DNA from 4 places in the Escherichia fergusonii ATCC 35469 genome. Region 2 is predicted to be linked to each of the others. Evidence: predicted binding sites of a transcription regulator. Region 2 holds the regulator's gene; each other region holds the start of a gene.

Region 1 (4,197 bases), 880 kb from region 2:
GCTATCGGTCTGAAAGACGTAACCACTGGTGACACCCTGTGTGACCCGGATGCGCCGATCATTCTGGAACGTATGGAATTCCCTGAGCCGGTAATCTCCATCGCAGTTGAACCGAAAACCAAAGCTGACCAGGAAAAAATGGGTCTGGCTCTGGGCCGTCTGGCTAAAGAAGACCCGTCTTTCCGTGTATGGACTGACGAAGAATCTAACCAGACCATCATCGCGGGTATGGGCGAACTGCACCTCGACATCATCGTTGACCGTATGAAGCGTGAATTCAACGTTGAAGCGAACGTAGGTAAACCGCAGGTTGCTTACCGTGAAACTATCCGCCAGAAAGTTACCGATGTTGAAGGTAAACACGCGAAACAGTCTGGTGGTCGTGGTCAGTATGGTCATGTTGTTATCGACATGTACCCGCTGGAGCCGGGTTCAAACCCGAAAGGCTACGAGTTCATCAACGACATTAAAGGGGGTGTAATCCCTGGCGAATACATCCCGGCCGTTGATAAAGGTATCCAGGAACAGCTGAAAGCAGGTCCGCTGGCAGGCTACCCGGTAGTAGACATGGGTATTCGTCTGCACTTCGGTTCTTACCATGACGTTGACTCCTCTGAACTGGCGTTTAAACTGGCTGCTTCTATCGCCTTTAAAGAAGGCTTTAAGAAAGCGAAACCAGTTCTGCTTGAGCCGATCATGAAGGTTGAAGTAGAAACTCCGGAAGAGAACACCGGTGACGTTATCGGTGACTTGAGCCGTCGTCGTGGTATGCTCAAAGGTCAGGAATCTGAAGTTACTGGCGTTAAGATCCACGCTGAAGTACCGCTGTCTGAAATGTTCGGATATGCAACTCAGCTGCGTTCTCTGACCAAAGGTCGTGCATCATACACCATGGAATTCCTGAAGTATGATGAAGCGCCGAGTAACGTTGCTCAGGCCGTAATTGAAGCCCGTGGTAAATAAGCCTAAGGGTTAATACCAAAGTCCCGTGCTCTCTCCTGAAGGGGAGAGCACTATAGTAAGGAATATAGCCGTGTCTAAAGAAAAATTTGAACGTACAAAACCGCACGTTAACGTTGGTACTATCGGCCACGTTGACCACGGTAAAACTACTCTGACCGCTGCAATCACCACCGTACTGGCTAAAACCTACGGCGGTGCTGCTCGTGCATTCGACCAGATCGATAACGCGCCGGAAGAAAAAGCTCGTGGTATCACCATCAACACTTCTCACGTTGAATATGACACCCCGACCCGTCACTACGCACACGTAGACTGCCCGGGGCACGCCGACTATGTTAAAAACATGATCACCGGTGCTGCTCAGATGGACGGCGCGATCCTGGTAGTTGCTGCGACTGACGGCCCGATGCCGCAGACTCGTGAGCACATCCTGCTGGGTCGTCAGGTAGGCGTTCCGTACATCATCGTGTTCCTGAACAAATGCGACATGGTTGATGACGAAGAGCTGCTGGAACTGGTTGAAATGGAAGTTCGTGAACTTCTGTCTCAGTACGACTTCCCGGGCGACGACACTCCGATCGTTCGTGGTTCTGCTCTGAAAGCGCTGGAAGGCGACGCAGAGTGGGAAGCGAAAATCCTGGAACTGGCTGGCTTCCTGGATTCTTACATTCCGGAACCAGAGCGTGCGATTGACAAGCCGTTCCTGCTGCCGATCGAAGACGTGTTCTCCATCTCCGGTCGTGGTACCGTTGTTACCGGTCGTGTAGAACGCGGTATCATCAAAGTTGGTGAAGAAGTTGAAATCGTTGGTATCAAAGAGACTCAGAAGTCTACCTGTACTGGCGTTGAAATGTTCCGCAAACTGCTGGACGAAGGCCGTGCTGGTGAGAACGTAGGTGTTCTGCTGCGTGGTATCAAACGTGAAGAAATCGAACGTGGTCAGGTACTGGCTAAGCCGGGCACCATCAAACCGCACACCAAGTTCGAATCTGAAGTGTACATTCTGTCCAAAGATGAAGGCGGCCGTCATACTCCGTTCTTCAAAGGCTACCGTCCGCAGTTCTACTTCCGTACTACTGACGTGACTGGTACCATCGAACTGCCGGAAGGCGTAGAGATGGTAATGCCGGGCGACAACATCAAAATGGTTGTTACCCTGATCCACCCGATCGCGATGGACGACGGTCTGCGTTTCGCAATCCGTGAAGGCGGCCGTACCGTTGGTGCGGGCGTTGTTGCTAAAGTTCTGGGCTAATTACACGTTAATTAGTTTCGAATTAAAAAGGGCGCTTCGGCGCCCTTTTTGCTGCCCGTAATTTGAGTTCGAAATATTTAGTCGTAATTTGGCACGCTGAACTGTGGCGCAAATAAAACTGTGCTATTGTAATCATAACTATTCTCATTTACACTTTGCGCAGATTTTGAACGGGAGTAATCATGTACGTTTGTTTGTGTAATGGTGTAAGTGACAAAAAAATTCGCCAGGCAGTTCGTCAGTTTCATCCTCAGTCTTTCCAACAATTACGCAAGTTTATTCCTGTAGGAAATCAATGCGGTAAGTGCATTCGCGCCGCACGCGAAGTGATGCAGGACGAGTTGATGCAGATGCCAGAATTTAAAGAGATTGCCTGAAGATCACGCTTATTTTTTGACATCCCGCTAGCCCCATCTACGCTCTAATAGTGGAAGCGGAGGGACTATAAAATGAAAGGTGATGTTAAAATCATAAATTATCTCAATAAACTATTGGGAAATGAGCTTGTCGCGATCAATCAGTATTTTCTTCATGCCCGGATGTTTAAAAACTGGGGTCTGATGCGCCTTAATGACGTCGAGTACCATGAATCTATCGATGAGATGAAACACGCCGATAAATATATCGAGCGTATTTTGTTCTTAGAAGGGATTCCTAACTTACAGGATTTAGGCAAACTGGGGATTGGTGAAGATGTCGACGAGATGTTGCAATCCGACCTGCGATTAGAGCTGGAAGGTGCGAAGGATCTCCGTGAGGCTATCGCTTATGCCGACAGCGTTCATGACTATGTTAGCCGCGATATGATGATCGAGATCCTTGCTGATGAAGAAGGGCATATCGACTGGCTCGAAACAGAGTTAGATCTCATTGGCAAAATTGGCCTGCAAAATTACCTGCAATCACAAATCAAAGTTAAAGATTAAATTCAGAAAGCAGGCTGTCCCAACCTACAACGAAACCCGCAGTCGCCAGGTATGGTCCAAAAGGCAGCGGGTTTTTTAATGATTCTTTTCCTCTCATAAGCAGACCAATAACTACGGCTCCGCAAGCGAATGAAGCAGCAAGGAAAACCAGCCGTGGCAGGAATGCCCATGTATGCCAGGCGCCAAGGGCCGCGAGAAACTTCACATCGCCATAACCTAATCCTTCTTTATGACGCAGTATGCGATATCCCCAGTAAATGACTGCGAATGTGCCGTAACCAATAATCGCCCCCCATAACGCATCGGCTAAATTGTCAGGATGACAAATTTGATAGAACATAAGACCTGACCAGAGTAATGGGCACGTAAATCTGTCAGGTAACAAGCCATGCTTTGCATCCCAGAAAAAAAGTAGGGCTGTTAAACAAGCGTACAAAGTCAGAAAGGGAAGGGTAGCGTCCATAAAACATCCTCTGTAATTGGAGTAGCACCATCGAATAATTCCTGATACTCAGCAACAGAGAAATCGCGGCTTTGTTAACCTGGTTCCGGTGAAAAACGCTATCTTCACAACCTTACAAATTTCGTGGAATGCTGCTCGCAATCCCCTCATCACGATTAATTTCTACGCGATACTTGCGTGATGCTGAGATTTGCGTATAATGCGCGAGCTTGTCGTAGTTGACAGCAGGTTCAATCTGAACCTCAGATAGTCGAATTTGACTACCTAACAATGCTCCCAATCGGGGAGCTACGTAAGAACGGTTACACTCTCCCATCAATCGTAATGGGTCTGAGGAGTAATCATTTTCGTTTATAAAATAATTGGAGCTCTGGTCTCATGCAGAACCAAAGAATCCGTATCCGCCTGAAAGCGTTTGATCATCGTCTGATCGATCAATCAACTGCGGAAATCGTCGAGACTGCCAAGCGCACTGGTGCGCAGGTTCGTGGTCCGATCCCGCTGCCGACCCGCAAAGAGCGCTTTACCGTTCTGATCTCTCCGCACGTCAATAAAGATGCGCGCGATCAGTACGAAATCCGCACTCACAA
Region 2 (4,197 bases):
TCGTCCTCGTACACGGCCTGTTTGGCAGCCTCGACAACCTTGGCGTACTGGCTCGCGATCTGGTAAACGATCACAATATCATCCAGGTTGATATGCGTAACCACGGTCTTTCACCGAGAGATCCGGTGATGAGTTACCCGGCGATGGCCCAGGATCTTGTTGACACTCTGGATGCACAGCAGATCGATAAGGCAACATTTATTGGACACTCAATGGGCGGTAAAGCGGTGATGGCACTGACTGCACTGGCCCCCGATCGCATCGATAAACTGGTGGCGATTGATATCGCGCCGGTCGACTATCACGTACGCCGTCATGATGAAATTTTCGCGGCTATCAACGCAGTCAGTGAATCCGACGCGCAAACTCGCCAGCAAGCAGCGGCAGTAATGCGCCAGCATCTTAATGAAGAAGGGGTGATTCAGTTTCTGTTGAAATCTTTTGTTGACGGGGAGTGGCGCTTTAACGTGCCGGTATTGTGGGATCAGTATCCGCATATTGTGGGGTGGGAGAAAATCCCGGCATGGGATCACCCTGCCCTGTTTATCCCTGGTGGCAATTCTCCGTATGTTAGCGAGCAGTATCGTGATGATTTACTGACACAATTTCCACAGGCACGAGCGCATGTGATTGCTGGCGCGGGTCACTGGGTCCATGCTGAAAAACCGGATGCGGTATTACGCGCTATCCGTCGCTATCTCAATGATTAACGTAACTGATTAAAAACCCAGCGTCCGCGTCGCTTTCCACGCGTGGGCGTTGGCGTGACTCATCGCGCTGATGTATTATGGCGCGCTATCCATCCGGGCAGGCGCCTGGCTGATTGTTTCCCCCGAAGTCACCAAGATCATGGCCAAAGAACAAACGGACCGTACGACATTAGATCTGTTCGCGCACGAGCGTCGACCGGGACGACCGAAAACTAATCCGCTTTCGCGCGATGAACAGCTGCGTATTAATAAACGCAACCAGCTAAAACGCGACAAAGTACGTGGCCTTAAGCGTGTCGAACTGAAGCTGAACGCGGAAGCTGTCGAGGCGCTGAACGAGCTGGCGGAATCGCGCAATATGAGCCGTAGCGAACTGATCGAAGAGATGTTAATGCAGCAACTGGCGGCGCTGCGTAGTCAGGGCATCGTTTAAATTTCCACTTTCATGTAGCACAGTGTGCAGTCCTGCTCGTTTGCTGATTCCGCAAGACTGCCTGTTCTGCTATGATTGCCTTTATCCGTGGGCAATTTTCCACCCCCATTTCAATAAGTTTCAAGAGGTTATTTCACTCATGGCTATCACTGGCATCTTTTTCGGTAGCGACACCGGTAATACCGAAAATATCGCAAAAATGATTCAAAAACAGCTTGGTAAAGACGTTGCCGATGTCCATGACATTGCAAAAAGCAGCAAAGAAGATCTGGAAGCTTATGACATTCTGCTGCTGGGCATCCCGACCTGGTATTACGGCGAAGCACAGTGTGACTGGGATGACTTCTTCCCGACTCTCGAAGAAATTGATTTTAATGGTAAACTGGTTGCGCTGTTTGGTTGTGGCGACCAGGAAGATTACGCTGAATACTTCTGTGACGCATTGGGTACCATCCGCGACATCATTGAACCGCGCGGCGCAACTATCGTTGGTCACTGGCCAACTGCGGGCTACCATTTCGAAGCATCAAAAGGTCTGGCAGATGACGACCACTTTGTCGGTCTGGCTATCGACGAAGACCGTCAGCCGGAACTGACCGCTGAACGTGTAGAAAAATGGGTTAAACAGATTTCTGAAGAATTGCATCTCGACGAAATTCTCAATGCCTGACGTAATACGGCGTAGACTCGTGTCTACGCCGTATTAATAGATAATGCCAATCAAAATAATTGCTACAAATTTGTAACTTTTGCCGTTGTACCTGTACAATGTCCCGGTGTTCAAGTGGCCTTGCCATTGTAAATGTAAGCTGAGCCACGTTTTTATTAACAATATTTGCCAGGGACTTGTGGTTTTCATTTAGGCGTGGCAATTCTATAATGATACGCATTATCTCAAGAGCAAATTCTGTCACTTCTTCTAATGAAGTGAACCGCTTAGTAACAGGACAGATTCCGCATGACTGATAACAATACCGCCCTAAAGAAAGCTGGCCTGAAAGTAACGCTTCCTCGTTTAAAAATCCTGGAAGTTCTTCAGGAGCCGGACAACCATCACGTCAGTGCGGAAGATTTATACAAACGTCTGATCGATATGGGTGAAGAAATTGGTCTGGCTACGGTTTATCGCGTACTGAACCAGTTTGACGACGCTGGTATCGTCACCCGCCACAATTTTGAAGGCGGTAAATCCGTATTTGAACTGACACAGCAACATCACCACGATCACCTGATCTGCCTCGACTGCGGTAAGGTTATCGAATTTAGTGATGATTCCATCGAAGCGCGTCAGCGTGAAATCGCCGCAAAACATGGCATTCGGCTGACTAACCATAGTCTCTATCTTTACGGCCACTGTGCCGAAGGCGATTGCCGCGAAGATGAGCACGCACACGAAGGCAAATAAGCCCGCCTGAACGAGAAAAGCCAACCTGCGGGTTGGCTTTTTTATACAAGGGACATAAGAAAAGCGAGAGTTACAGCTCTCACTTATTTGTTATTGCTGCGAATTTCCTGCCAGACCTTATCACAATCGGTTTTCACCGCCTGGTCATTACCGGTTTGCGTTGCCTGAATGCACTGCTGATAATCCAGCACACGGACACTTTCCTGCTCGGCAAATTGCTGATGTTGTTTCTCTTTCTTCAGCACGTTTAACACGCTCTGACAGGCTTCAATTTTTTCCGGCGAACCTTGCGCGGTGTTGATACAGGCGCTGTAAGCTTCTTTTAGACGGCTGTCTTCCTGTGACGCGGTGGATTGTGCACAAGCCACCAGCCCCGATGCCACCATGGCGATGAGAATCAGTTTTTTCATAGCAAACTCCTCAAATGTGCGGCAGGCACAAAACCTGCCGCGTCGGGCATCAGAAGATGGTGAATGGTGCGATTACCATAAATTTCACGTCGCGCTCATCCTGGAAGATGTTACCGTAACCACCGCCCCAGCTTGGGATGTCGGAGTGGTTGTCGTATTCGGTAAAGTGCAGTTTGAACATCGTGCCTTTAGCACGACCGTCCTGAATGGTGTAGACCGCATCCAGGCTGTATGCAGACTCTTCAATAGTCCGGTTTTTGTCGTAGTACGCATCCGGATTGCTCTGCCAGGTAGCGGGTTTAGCATCCCATGCGTAAACGTAGGAAGCGCCGATGGCGAAGCCTGGAAGATTCCAGTTTTTCAGGTCATACATCGCACCGAAGAAGACCGCTTTTTCGCCGTTGGCGTTAAAGTCAGAACGGTTATCCCACCAGATATCCAGGCGACCGTTCGAGGAAGCGTAGGTTGGAGTCATACGTTGCAGGAAGTATCCCTGCTGGCCGTCGGCTTTAACCCAGGTGCCTTCCAGACGCAAATCCACTACGTCAGCCGCCCGGTAACCAAAGGTCAACGCTTGCAGCCAGGCGGTGCCGTCATAAAGATCGTTGACGCTGCGATCGTCAACTTTATCGCGCGTACCATAGAACTGGTAGCTGGTGGTTAACGGGCTACCGGCGATATCAAATTTGTAGCTGGCTTTGGCAAAATATTGATCGATATACCCTTCTGCCTGACCAAATGCCGCTTCCAGTACAAAGTTATTTTTGAAGTCGTACTTCGCACCGATGGAGTGCAGATAATCAACGTTGGTGGTTTTATCGTTCTGATAAAACTCATCCATTTCCAGATGCCACGGCGCTTTATATTCGTTGGTCCACATGTAGGAGAAACTCAACGCACCAGCATCGCCGTAATCAAAATTCGCCCCCGCTTCCGCCCCCTGATAAGTACCCGGCATAAAGCTCCAGTGCGGCGCTAACAGCGTCTGACCGGTTGGCTGAATATAACCTGCCCGCGCCCACACCGGACCGTATTTAAATTTAGCCGCTGCTTTATACAGGCTTATACCGCTTTTATCGCCGGACCAGTCTTCGTCATAAGCTTTATTACTTTTCGAAAACGCGATTTCGTTCGGGTGGGAGCTGTCGCCGTTTTCCGCCATTTCAATCGCCGTAAACGCGGCAATATCAAGGCCGAACATATCAGCAGCATAACCAGACTGAAAATCGAGGTTGGCAT
Region 3 (4,197 bases), 530 kb from region 2:
TTTCGACATTGCCGATAATAATTTTTTGGAGACTTTAGATGGCTATTAGCACACCGATGTTGGTGACATTCTGTGTCTATATTTTTGGCATGATATTGATTGGGTTCATCGCCTGGCGATCAACCAAAAACTTCGACGACTATATTCTTGGCGGTCGCAGCCTTGGGCCATTCGTGACGGCATTATCGGCAGGTGCGTCGGATATGAGCGGCTGGCTGTTAATGGGGTTGCCGGGCGCGGTTTTTCTTTCCGGGATTTCCGAAAGCTGGATCGCCATTGGCCTGACATTAGGCGCATGGATTAACTGGAAGCTGGTGGCCGGGCGGTTGCGTGTGCATACCGAATACAACAATAACGCCTTAACATTGCCGGATTATTTCACCGGGCGCTTTGAAGATAAAAGCCGTATTTTGCGTATTATCTCCGCGCTGGTGATTTTGCTGTTCTTCACCATTTATTGCGCTTCGGGCATCGTGGCAGGCGCGCGTCTGTTTGAAAGTACCTTTGGCATGAGCTACGAAACGGCTCTGTGGGCGGGCGCTGCGGCGACGATCCTTTACACCTTTATTGGCGGTTTCCTCGCGGTGAGCTGGACTGACACTGTACAGGCCAGCCTGATGATTTTTGCCCTGATCCTGACGCCGGTTATCGTGATCATTAGCGTCGGTGGGTTTGGCGACTCGCTGGAAGTGATCAAACAAAAGAGCATTGAAAACGTGGATATGCTCAAAGGATTGAATTTTGTCGCCATTATCTCGCTGATGGGCTGGGGGCTGGGTTACTTCGGTCAGCCGCATATTCTGGCGCGTTTTATGGCGGCGGATTCTCACTATAGTATTGTCCATGCGCGTCGTATCAGCATGACCTGGATGATCCTCTGTCTGGCAGGCGCGGTGGCGGTCGGTTTCTTCGGCATTGCATACTTTAACAATAATCCAGCGGTTGCCGGTGCGGTAAACCAGAACTCTGAGCGCGTGTTTATCGAACTGGCACAAATATTGTTTAACCCGTGGATTGCCGGGATTCTGTTGTCGGCGATTCTGGCGGCGGTGATGTCGACGTTAAGTTGCCAGCTGCTGGTGTGCTCCAGTGCGATTACCGAAGATCTATACAAAGCATTTCTGCGTAAACATGCCAGCCAGAAAGAACTGGTGTGGGTAGGGCGTGTGATGGTGTTGGTGGTGGCGCTGGTGGCAATTGCGCTGGCGGCGAATCCGGAAAACCGTGTGCTGGGCTTAGTAAGCTACGCGTGGGCAGGCTTCGGTGCGGCGTTTGGTCCGGTGGTGCTGTTCTCAGTGATGTGGTCACGCATGACGCGTAACGGTGCACTGGCGGGGATGATCATTGGCGCGCTGACGGTTATTGTCTGGAAACAGTTCGGCTGGCTGGGTCTGTACGAAATTATTCCGGGCTTTATCTTCGGTAGCATTGGGATTGTGGTGTTTAGTTTACTGGGTAAAGCACCGTCAGCGGCAATGCAAAAACGCTTTGCTGACGCCGATGCGCACTATCATTCAGCGCCGCCGTCACGGTTGCAGGAAGAGTAAGGGAAGGCGTTTTCCCGAAAATCCTACGCCATAATCAGAAGCAGGCAGAGGGCAATCAGTGATTGCCCTCTGCGTTTTTCCTCAAAATATTTTTACATTTCCTCATCATTATCACTACATTCCGCTTGTGTTTTTCTTCAGCGTAATGATAATCGCTATCACTGCGATTTACTTTTCTTTGCATAGATTGACTCAGAAAAACGTTTAAGGGTGGGTGGCATGTTTGTTCCGTTTCTCATTATGTTGCGCGAAGGACTTGAAGCCGCGCTGATTGTCAGCCTGATTGCCAGCTATCTTAATCGTACCCAGCGAGGTCGATGGATTGGTGTCATGTGGATTGGCGTGTTTCTAGCCGCTGCGTTGTGCCTGGGGCTGGGTATCTTCATTAATGAAACCACCGGCGAATTTCCGCAAAAAGAGCAGGAATTGTTCGAAGGTATCGTGGCGGTGATTGCCGTGGTGATCCTCACCTGGATGGTTTTCTGGATGCGTAAAGTGTCGCGCAACGTCAAAGTGCAACTGGAACAGGCAGTCGATAGCGCATTGCAGCGTGGGAATCATCATGGCTGGGCGCTGGTGATGATGGTCTTTTTTGCCGTTGCAAGGGAAGGACTGGAGTCGGTCTTTTTCCTGCTGGCGGCGTTTCAACAAGATGTCGGGATCTGGCCTCCGCTGGGTGCAATGCTCGGTCTTGCTACAGCCGTGGTGCTCGGCTTCCTGCTCTACTGGGGCGGTATTCGCCTCAATCTTGGCGCGTTTTTTAAATGGACCAGCCTGTTTATTCTCTTCGTCGCCGCAGGTCTGGCGGCAGGTGCTATTCGCGCGTTTCATGAAGCCGGGCTGTGGAACCACTTTCAGGAAATCGCCTTCGATATGAGCGCGGTGCTCTCAACTCACTCGCTGTTCGGTACGCTGATGGAAGGTATCTTTGGTTATCAGGAAGCGCCGAGCGTCAGCGAAGTCGCCGTCTGGTTTATTTATCTCATCCCGGCGCTGGTGGCATTTGCTCTGCCGCCGCGCGCAGGGGCGACAGCGTCTCGCTCCGCGTAACGAAAATGACGCAAACTCTTGCTTAGTTACAACATACTTTAAAGGGATAGTCTCGTCATGACCATTAACTTCCGCCATAGTGCACTGCAATTAAGCGTGGCTGCGCTGTTCTCCTCTGCTTTTATGGCTAACGCTGCTGATGTTCCGCAGGTCAAAGTGACCGTGACGGATAAACAGTGCGAACCGATGACCATTACGGTTAACGCCGGGAAAACACAGTTCATTATTCAGAACCACAGCCAGAAGGCGCTGGAGTGGGAGATCCTCAAAGGCGTGATGGTGGTGGAAGAGCGGGAAAATATCGCCCCTGGTTTTAGCCAGAAAATGACGGCGAATTTACAGCCAGGCGAATACGATATGACCTGCGGTCTGCTGACTAACCCGAAAGGGAAGTTGATCGTCAAAGGTGAAGCAACGGCGGATGCGGCGCAGAGCGATGCGCTGTTAAGTCTTGGTGGTGCAATTACTGCATATAAAGCGTATGTCATGGCGGAAACCACGCAGCTGGTGACCGACACCAAAGCCTTTACCGACGCTATTAAAGCAGGCGATATCGAAAAAGCGAAAGCACTGTATGCACCGACGCGCCAGCACTATGAGCGCATTGAACCGATTGCTGAGCTGTTCTCTGATCTGGATGGTAGCATTGACGCCCGTGAAGATGATTACGAGCAAAAAGCCGGCGATCCGAAATTCACCGGTTTCCACCGTCTGGAAAAAGCATTGTTTGGCGACAACACTACCAAAGGAATGGATCAGTACGCTGACCAGCTTTATACCGATGTGGTCGATTTGCAAAAACGCATCAGTGAACTGGCTTTCCCTCCTTCAAAAGTGGTCGGCGGTGCAGCCGGACTGATTGAGGAAGTGGCAGCCAGCAAAATCAGCGGTGAAGAAGATCGCTACAGCCACACCGATCTGTGGGACTTCCAGGCTAACGTTGAAGGCTCGCAGAAAATTGTCGATCTGCTGCGTTCGCAACTGCAAAAAGCCAACCCGGAACTGCTGGCAAAAGTCGATGCCAACTTCAAAAAGGTTGATACCATTCTGGCGAAATACCGTACTAAAGACGGTTTTGAAACCTACGACAAATTGACCGATGCCGATCGTAATGCGCTGAAAGGGCCGATTACTGCGCTGGCGGAAGATCTGGCGCAACTTCGCGGTGTGCTGGGGCTGGATTAAGCGTTATGCAGTATGAAGATGAAAACGGTGTGAATGAACCGTCACGCCGACGTTTACTGAAAGGGATTGGCGCGCTGGCACTGGCGGGAAGTTGCCCGGTAGCGCATGCGCAAAAACCACTAAGTGCGCCGGGGACGCTTTCACCGGATGCGCGCAGTGAAGCGCAGCCGTTTTATGGCGAACATCAGGCAGGGATCCTGACGCCACAACAGGCCGCAATGATGCTGGTGGCGTTTGATGTGCTTGCCAGCGATAAAGCTGATCTTGAGCGATTGTTTCGCTTGTTGACTCAGCGTTTTGCTTTTCTGACTCAGGGCGGAGCGGCACCAGAAACGCCAAATCCACGCCTGCCACCACGCGATTCCGGCATTCTTGGCGGCTACATTGCGCCCGATAATCTCACCATCACGTTATC
Region 4 (4,197 bases), 950 kb from region 2:
GTGCTGATGCACCTGGAAACCGAACTGATGGGCACAGTGCGTGAACGCGCGGAAGATGAAGCAATCAACGTCTTTGCCCGTAACCTACACGATCTTCTGATGGCGGCCCCTGCCGGACTGCGTGCAACGATGGGCCTCGATCCGGGTCTGCGTACTGGGGTAAAAGTAGCGGTAGTCGATGCGACGGGTAAACTGGTGGCGACCGACACCATTTACCCGCACACCGGACAAGCCGCAAAAGCAGCGATGACCGTTGCTGCCCTGTGTGAAAAACATAACGTTGAACTGGTGGCAATCGGTAACGGTACGGCTTCCCGCGAAACCGAGCGTTTCTATCTCGACGTTCAGAAGCAGTTTCCGAAAGTGACCGCACAGAAAGTGATCGTCAGCGAAGCAGGCGCGTCGGTTTACTCGGCTTCCGAACTGGCGGCGCAGGAGTTCCCGGATCTCGATGTTTCGCTGCGTGGCGCGGTGTCTATCGCCCGTCGTTTGCAGGATCCGCTGGCGGAGTTGGTGAAAATCGATCCGAAATCTATCGGCGTAGGTCAGTATCAGCATGACGTCAGCCAGACGCAACTGGCCCGCAAACTGGATGCAGTAGTAGAAGACTGCGTAAACGCCGTTGGCGTCGATCTCAACACCGCTTCCGTTCCGCTGTTAACCCGCGTGGCGGGCCTGACGCGCATGATGGCGCAAAACATCGTGGCCTGGCGCGATGAGAACGGTCAGTTCCAGAACCGTCAGCAACTGCTGAAAGTCAGCCGTGTGGGGCCGAAAGCCTTCGAGCAGTGCGCGGGCTTCCTGCGGATTAACAACGGCGATAACCCGCTGGACGCCTCTACCGTTCACCCGGAAGCCTATCCGGTGGTGGAACGCATTCTGGCAGCAACACAGCAGGCACTGAAAGATCTGATGGGTAACAGCAGCGAGCTGCGTAACCTGAAAGCGTCTGACTTTACTGATGAGAAATTCGGTGTGCCGACAGTAACTGACATCATCAAAGAGCTGGAAAAACCAGGTCGCGATCCGCGTCCGGAATTTAAAACCGCCCAGTTTGCCGATGGCGTCGAGACAATGAACGACCTGCAACCGGGGATGATCCTCGAAGGTGCGGTGACCAACGTCACCAACTTTGGCGCGTTTGTCGATATTGGCGTGCATCAGGACGGCCTGGTTCACATCTCTTCATTGTCGAACAAGTTTGTGGAAGATCCGCATACCGTGGTGAAAGCGGGCGACATTGTGAAGGTGAAAGTGCTGGAAGTGGATCTTCAGCGTAAACGTATCGCCCTGACTATGCGTCTGGACGAGCAGCCTGGCGAAACCAACGCCCGTCGCAGCGGCGGTAATGAACGTTCACAAAACAACCGCCCGGCAGCCAAACCACGCGGTCGTGAAGCGCAGCCTACCGGTAACAGCGCGATGATGGATGCGCTGGCGGCGGCAATGGGCAAAAAACGTTAAACGCCCTGATTAGCCCCTAAACCTGCGCGATAAGGCGTTCACGCCGCATCTGGCAACGAACGCCTAACGAGACATAAAAGTGCCGGAGAATATCTCCGGCCTTTTTATTCCACAGCGAAACTCACAATATATTCCGGCAATATTTATCATCACATTAACAATTAAAACTTTAATCAAACATTAACCTGTCCTAATAATTCATCATCCAAATTATATTTTGCTCCGATATAACCTTGAGCCACATCAACATTCACGCAGATTATTATCTAAACCAACATTCGCACACATTTTAAGTATTGCTGATAGAAACCATTCTCATTATCATTGTGCTGTTGATTATTTAATCTCTCCTTCGTTGGCGAATCATCTGGTCTCATGTCGCTGTCAAACGCCCCATGAGGTAGTTATCCAGTTTGTGAGAAACAAGTAGGCACCTATGCAATACACTCCAGATACTACGTGGAAAATTACCGGCTTTGCCCGTGAAATCAGCCCGGCATATCGCCAAAAACTGCTTTCTCTGGGTATGTTGCCAGGCTCTTCTTTTAATGTGGTGCGCGTTGCTCCACTCGGCGATCCCATTCATATCGAAACCCGTCGTGTAAGCCTGGTATTACGCAAAAAAGATCTGGCCTTATTAGAAGTTGAAGCGGTTTCCTGTTAATACAGTGAGAACAACAATGAAAAAATTAACCATTGGCTTAATTGGTAATCCAAATTCTGGCAAGACAACGTTATTTAACCAGCTCACTGGTGCACGTCAGCGTGTAGGTAACTGGGCTGGCGTTACCGTCGAACGTAAAGAAGGGCAATTCTCCACCACCGATCATCAGGTCACGCTGGTGGACCTGCCCGGCACCTATTCTCTGACCACCATCTCATCGCAGACCTCGCTCGATGAGCAAATCGCCTGCCACTATATTTTGAGTGGTGACGCCGATCTGCTGATTAACGTGGTGGATGCGTCTAACCTTGAGCGTAACCTGTACCTGACACTGCAACTGCTGGAACTCGGCATTCCCTGCATCGTGGCGCTGAATATGCTCGACATTGCCGAGAAGCAAAATATTCGCATTGAAATTGATGCGCTGTCGGCACGTCTTGGCTGCCCGGTGATCCCGCTGGTATCAACCCGTGGTCGGGGTATTGAAGCGCTCAAGCTGGCGATTGACCGCTATAAAGCTAACGACAATGTGGAACTGGTGCATTACGCACAGCCGCTGCTCAACGAAGCAGATTCACTGGCAAAAGTGATGCCTTCCGACATCCCGCTGAAACAACGTCGCTGGCTGGGCCTGCAAATGCTGGAAGGCGATATCTACAGCCGCGCTTACGCCGGTGAAGCGTCGCAGCATCTTGATGCCGCCCTTACCCGTCTGCGTAATGAGATGGACGATCCGGCGCTACACATTGCCGATGCGCGTTACCAGTGTATTGCCGCCATTTGCGATGTGGTAAGCAACACCCTGACGGCAGAACCCAGCCGTTTCACCACTGCGGTAGATAAAATCGTGCTCAACCGTTTCCTCGGTCTGCCGATTTTCCTCTTTGTGATGTACCTGATGTTCCTGCTCGCTATCAACATCGGCGGGGCGTTACAACCGTTGTTTGACGTTGGTTCCGTAGCACTCTTTGTGCATGGTATTCAGTGGATTGGCTACACGCTCCACTTCCCGGACTGGCTGACTATCTTCCTTGCCCAGGGCCTGGGTGGCGGCATTAACACCGTTCTGCCACTGGTGCCGCAGATCGGTATGATGTACCTGTTCCTCTCCTTCCTTGAGGACTCCGGGTATATGGCGCGTGCGGCGTTTGTGATGGACCGCCTGATGCAGGCGCTGGGCTTGCCGGGGAAATCCTTTGTACCGCTGATTGTCGGTTTCGGTTGTAACGTACCGTCGGTAATGGGCGCACGTACGCTTGATGCACCGCGTGAGCGTCTGATGACCATTATGATGGCACCGTTTATGTCCTGCGGCGCGCGTCTGGCTATCTTCGCAGTATTTGCGGCTGCCTTCTTCGGGCAGAATGGCGCACTGGCGGTCTTCTCGCTGTATGTCATCGGTATTGTGATGGCGGTGCTGACTGGCCTGATGCTCAAGTACACCATCATGCGCGGTGAAGCGACGCCGTTTGTCATGGAGCTGCCGGTCTACCATGTACCACACGTTAAAAGCCTGATTATCCAGACCTGGCAGCGTCTGAAAGGCTTCGTTCTGCGTGCGGGTAAAGTGATTATCATCGTCAGCATTTTCCTGAGCGCATTCAACAGCTTCTCGCTGAGCGGGAAAATCGTCGATAACATCAACGACTCGGCACTGGCTTCCGTCAGCCGGGTGATCACCCCGGTCTTCAAGCCGATTGGCGTACATGAAGATAACTGGCAGGCAACTGTTGGCCTGTTTACAGGCGCAATGGCGAAAGAAGTGGTGGTGGGTACGCTCAACACCCTCTACACCGCAGAAAATATTCAGGACGAAGAGTTCAATCCGGCGGAATTTAACCTCGGTGAAGAGCTATTCAGCGCGGTAGATGAAACCTGGCAGAGCCTGAAAGACACCTTCAGTCTTAGCGTACTGATGAACCCCATTGAAGCGAGCAAAGGCGACGGTGAAATGGGTACCGGAGCGATGGGCGTGATGGATCAGAAATTTGGAAGCGCAGCAGCTGCTTACAGCTACCTGATTTTCGTTCTGCTGTATGTACCGTGTATCTCGGTGATGGGCGCTATCG

The links. Region 2 encodes Fur, which represses iron uptake genes when iron is present. Its sites were predicted from a motif close to ATAATAATGAGAACNACTATCAA; they were not measured.
Region 1: a site for Fur is predicted at 2,344-2,366, ahead of bfd (bacterioferritin-associated ferredoxin). Genes of this name have one in related genera too.
Region 3: a site for Fur is predicted at 1,687-1,709, ahead of efeU (iron uptake transporter permease EfeU). Genes of this name have one in related genera too.
Region 4: a site for Fur is predicted at 1,767-1,789, ahead of feoA (ferrous iron transporter A). Genes of this name have one in related genera too.

Annotation. Positions count from the first base shown of each region.
Region 1 covers NC_011740.1:3,369,151-3,373,347, reverse strand. Annotated here, with positions in the region: gene fusA (elongation factor G) at 1-963, shown strand, start outside; gene tuf (elongation factor Tu) at 1,034-2,218, shown strand; gene bfd (bacterioferritin-associated ferredoxin) at 2,401-2,595, shown strand; gene bfr (bacterioferritin) at 2,668-3,144, shown strand; gene EFER_RS16620 (prepilin peptidase) at 3,134-3,607, opposite strand; gene rpsJ (30S ribosomal protein S10) at 3,986-4,197, shown strand, end outside.
Region 2 covers NC_011740.1:2,486,522-2,490,718, forward strand. Annotated here, with positions in the region: gene ybfF (esterase) at 1-710, shown strand, start outside; gene ybfE (LexA regulated protein) at 850-1,143, shown strand; gene fldA (flavodoxin FldA) at 1,283-1,813, shown strand; gene uof (fur leader peptide) at 2,023-2,109, shown strand; gene fur (ferric iron uptake transcriptional regulator) at 2,102-2,548, shown strand; gene chiQ (ChiQ/YbfN family lipoprotein) at 2,632-2,958, opposite strand; gene chiP (chitoporin ChiP) at 3,008-4,197, opposite strand, start outside.
Region 3 covers NC_011740.1:1,960,308-1,964,504, reverse strand. Annotated here, with positions in the region: gene putP (sodium/proline symporter PutP) at 39-1,547, shown strand; gene efeU (iron uptake transporter permease EfeU) at 1,767-2,597, shown strand; gene efeO (iron uptake system protein EfeO) at 2,655-3,782, shown strand; gene efeB (iron uptake transporter deferrochelatase/peroxidase subunit) at 3,788-4,197, shown strand, end outside.
Region 4 covers NC_011740.1:3,433,354-3,437,550, forward strand. Annotated here, with positions in the region: gene EFER_RS16955 (Tex family protein) at 1-1,464, shown strand, start outside; gene feoA (ferrous iron transporter A) at 1,901-2,128, shown strand; gene feoB (Fe(2+) transporter permease subunit FeoB) at 2,145-4,197, shown strand, end outside.